DNA from 2 places in the Kitasatospora nipponensis genome. Region 1 is predicted to be linked to the other one. Evidence: riboswitches for the same ligand, from Rfam matches in the RefSeq annotation. Region 1 holds a riboswitch; the other holds the start of a gene.

Region 1 (2,193 bases):
GTCCATCGCGTTCAGCAGGTCGGCGGCGGTGGCGCCGTCGGCCAGGTGGGCACCGAGGTTGATCGAGCCGAGGTTGCAGACCGCGGTCTCGGAGTCGTCGGTGACCTCCAGGATCTCGGTGCAGAGGTTCGAGGAGTGCACGGTGCGGCCGGGCAGCGCGGTCTGGTTGGCGGCCCGGTTGGAGGCGTCCTTGAAGGTCATCCAGCCGTTGCCGGTCTGCGCCAGGGTGCGCATCATCCGGGCGTACAGGGTCTGCGCGGGGATGGTGCGCACCGCCTTGCCGGCGGCCTCGGCCTTCAGGTACGCCTCGTCGAACTCCGCGCCCCACAGGTCCACCAGCTCGGGGACGTCGGCCGGGGAGAAGAGCGACCAGTCGGCGTTCGCGTTCACCCGGCGCATGAACTCGTCCGGGATCCAGTGCGCCAGGTTGAGGTTGTGGGTGCGCCGCGCCTCCTCGCCGGTGCTGTCGCGCAGCTCGAGGAACTCCTCGATGTCCGCGTGCCAGGTCTCCAGGTAGACGCAGGCCGCGCCCTTGCGCCGGCCGCCCTGGTTGACCGCGGCGACCGAGGCGTCCAGCGTGCGCAGGAACGGCACGATGCCGTTCGACTTGCCGTTGGTGCCGCGGATCAGGCTGCCGCGCGAGCGGATCCGGCTGTAGGACAGGCCGATGCCGCCGGCGTGCTTGGAGAGCCGGGCGATCTGCGCGTAGCGCGAGTAGATCGAGTCCAGGTTGTCCAGCGGCGAGTCCAGCAGGTAGCAGCTGGACATCTGCGGGTGGCGGGTGCCGGAGTTGAAGAGGGTCGGCGAGGACGGCAGGTAGGAGAGCGCGCTCATCAGCGCGTACAGCTCGGCCACCTCGCGCACCGACTGCTCGTCGTCGCCGACGGCCAGGCCGCTGGCGACCCGGAGCAGGAAGTGCTGCGGGGTCTCGATCACCTTGCGGGTGATCGGGTGGCGCAGCAGGTAGCGGGACTGCACGGTGCGCAGGCCGAAGTACTCGAAGCGGTCGTCGCCGCTCGGGTCGATCAGCGCGTCGAGCGCGTCCGCGTGCCGGGCGACGAAGTCGGCCGTGCCGTCGCCGATCAGGCCCTCGGCGTGGCCCACCGCGATCGAGGCGGAGAAGGAGAGCGCGCCCTGGCCGACCGCCTCGTCGGTGATCTCGCGGGCCAGCAGGCGGGCGGCGAGCTTCGAGTACTGCGGGTCCTCGGCGATCATCGAGGCGGACGCCTCGACGGCCAGTGCGCGCAGCTCGGCGAAGTCGGAGCCGGCGTTGCGGCCGCGCAGCGCGGCGGCGGCGACATGGCCGGGGTCCGCCTGGGGGAGGTCGCAGCTCAGGTCCGTCAACAGCCGCAGCAGGGCCGCTCCAGGGTCCGAGGGGACGGCGGAGGCGGTGCTGGAGCCCTGGGCGGGCAGGGTGGCTGAGGCAGCGGTGGTCAAGGCGCTCTCTCCTGGCTACGGCGACGGACTGGGGCATCCGGGAGCGGCGCGCGGCAGGGGAGAACGGCACGCCGCATCGAACCCGGCGCGCTTCGTCTCACCCTGGCCCACCCGCGAGGCCCGGACGGTGGTGCTGTGCTGCAAGGCGTCTGCGGGGAAGCCGTGTGGCACACCGTCAGCAGGTAGTCGGACTCGCGGGGCGCCCGTGGGGCAGGCCCGCTCACCGCTGCGGGGCAGTCCCGGACTCGCACCGGGTTCCCCTGCGTCGACAGCGAGAGTGAGCATACATCTAGTGGCGGCTCCCGCGTTTACCCCCACATGTAGTGTGGCGCGGCGTGTCGGAGAGGTGACGGACCTGGACGGGTCGGCTCCTTCCTTGGCCACGGATTGATTACCGAATGGCCTCCGGTTGCGGCCCATGGCCTACGATCTCGCCTCATGAGCGAGGGAACCGACATACCCGCCGAGTGGACGCCACAGCCCGCGCAGCCGGGGCCGGGGGAGCCGCCCGGGTCGCCCGTCACGCCGGGCCCGCCCGCGGGTGGGTTCGGGCCGCCGCCGGCCTCCTACGGACCGGCCGGCGCGGCCTATCCGCAGGCTCCTCAGCCGTACCCGATCCACCCGGGCCCGCCGGTGCCCCAGCCGTACCAGGCGCAGCCCACGCCGGGCCAGCAGTCGCCGGGCGGCGAGCACCTCGGCGGCGAGCAGCCCGACTGGTCGGCGCTGGCGGACCGGCACGCGGTCGAGTCCCGCCGG
Region 2 (2,193 bases), on a different contig from region 1:
ATCCAGGACGCCGGCGTGCTCATGGCCTCGACGGTAGACCCGGTCAAGTTCCGGCCACCGGGGGAAACGCCGACGGCCGGCGAAGCCGGGAGCCGACGGAATGTCATCGTGCGGGGCCGCGTGGGCATCCCGCCGGGCGGGCCGGGTATCCCGCTCCGTTGACGCTTCGCGACCGACTCTGGTCAGATGAGCCGATTTCAAACCTTCAGCAGCCAGGGGAAGCCGGTTAAAATCCGGCGCTGACCCGCAACCGTAGGTCCACCGCGAGGTGGACGAGTCGGATTACCTGCGCTGAAGCCGCGTCACCACGAGCGCCGTCGAGGTCTACGGCGCGGTTCGCTCGGCAAGGAGGCCCTGCTCGCCGAGATCACCGGCTACGACCCGCACGCCTTCGGCGGTCACGACCTGGTCGCCGCCCTGGACCAGGCCGTCTGCACCCGGGCCAGTACCGCCCCGGACCCCAGCTGCGCGGCGGCCGGCAACTACACCTATGCGGCAGCGCGCGTGCGGACGGCCGGCGCCCGGGGGCCGGTGTCGCGGGTGGACCGCGGCTCGCATGCTGATCGATTCTCATCCGTCATGCGGACGATTTCCGGCGGCGCGGCCCCGATGGGCCTAGGCTGTGACTCGCAGTCGGTTCGCCCTGTCCGCCAGGCAGGTGCGTCGTAAGAGGGAACCCGGTGGGAATCCGGGACTGCCCCGCAGCGGTGAGTGGGAACGACCGCCGTCACATGCACTGGGCCCCAGCAGGGGCCCGGGAAGCGACGGCCAGTAGGGGTCCGCCTTCACAGGTGGACGCGCCCGCGAGTCCGAAGACCTGCCACTGCCCGCGTGCACCTCGCACGCGGTGATCTCGGTGACCTCGAGGGCGGGTCGGCGGAGCGGGCGGGCCCATCCTGGCGCCGTGCCCGCGCTGTCGTACGTTCACGGCTTCGTGCTCTCCCGGGATCGCAACGCGACTCGCGAAGGAGAGTTCCGTGTCAACGAGTTCCACCACCAGTGCGACCGACGGCCCCGCGACGACCACCGCCGCGCAGACGACCGTGTACGGCTACCCGCGGCAGGGCCCCCACCGTGAACTGAAGAGGGCGATCGAGGGCTACTGGGCCGGCAGGGTGAGCGCCGCCGACCTGCGGACCACCGCCGAGGGCCTTCGCCGCGCCACCTGGCGCCAACTCGCCGACGCCGGTGTCACCGAGCTCCCCACCGGCGACTTCTCGCTCTACGACCACATGCTGGACGCCACGGTCGCCGTCGGGGCGATCCCGCCGCGCCACCGCGCCGCCGTCCAGGCCGACCCGCTGGCCGGCTACTTCGCGATGGCCCGCGGCACCCAGGACCTGGCGCCGCTGGAGATGACCAAGTGGTTCGACACCAACTACCACTACCTCGTCCCCGAGTTGGGACCCGAGACGGTCTTCGCCGCGAACTCCGCCAAGGCGGTCGGCGAGCTCCGCGAGGCCCTCGCGCTGGGCCACCGGGCCCGTCCGGTGCTGGTCGGCCCGCTGACCTACCTGCTGCTCGCCAAGCCAGCCCCGGACGTCGCCGCCGACTTCCAGCCGATCACCCTGCTGGACCGGCTGCTGCCCGTCTACGCCGAACTCCTCGCCGACCTGCGCGCCGCCGGCGCCGAGTGGGTCCAACTCGACGAGCCCGCCCTGGTCCAGGACCGCACGCCCGCCGAACTGAACGCCGCCGCCCGCCTCTACCGCGAACTGGGCGCCCTCACCGACCGCCCGAAACTGCTGGTCGCCACCTACTTCGACCGGGCCGGTGAGGCACTCAAGGTGCTGGCCAAGGCCCCGATCGACGGTGTCGGCCTGGACTTCACCGGCCCCGGCGCCGCCAACCTCTTCGACCTCGCGGCCGTCGGCGGCCTGCCCGGCAAGCGGCTGATCGCCGGCGTGGTCGAGGGCCGCAACGTCTGGATCAACGACCTGGAGAAGTCCCTCACCACCCTGGCCACCCTGCTGGGCCTGGCCGGCCGCGTCGACGTCGCCCCCTCCTGCTCCCTGCTGCACGTCCCGCTCGACGCCGGCGCCGAGCGCGACCTCGACCCGCAGGTCGCCCGCTGGCTCGCCTTCGCCCGCCAGAAGACCACCGAGATCACCGCCCTCGCCCGCGGCCTGCGCGAGGGCACCCACGCCATCACCGCCGAACTCGCCGCCAACCGCGCCGACCTGGCCTCCCGCG

What was found. Region 1 has a riboswitch for cobalamin ahead of ABD323_RS10330 (ribonucleoside-diphosphate reductase subunit alpha). Riboswitches for the same ligand answer to the same signal wherever they lie in the genome.
Region 2: another riboswitch for cobalamin. It lies ahead of metE (5-methyltetrahydropteroyltriglutamate--homocysteine S-methyltransferase); the one in region 1 lies ahead of ABD323_RS10330 (ribonucleoside-diphosphate reductase subunit alpha).

Annotation. Positions count from the first base shown of each region.
Region 1 is NZ_BAAALF010000025.1:44,601-46,793, reverse strand. It holds gene ABD323_RS10330 (ribonucleoside-diphosphate reductase subunit alpha) at 1-1,413, opposite strand, end outside; cobalamin riboswitch at 1,598-1,726, opposite strand; gene ABD323_RS10325 (hypothetical protein) at 1,876-2,193, shown strand, end outside.
Region 2 is NZ_BAAALF010000024.1:15,073-17,265, reverse strand. It holds cobalamin riboswitch at 617-839, shown strand; gene metE (5-methyltetrahydropteroyltriglutamate--homocysteine S-methyltransferase) at 978-2,193, shown strand, end outside.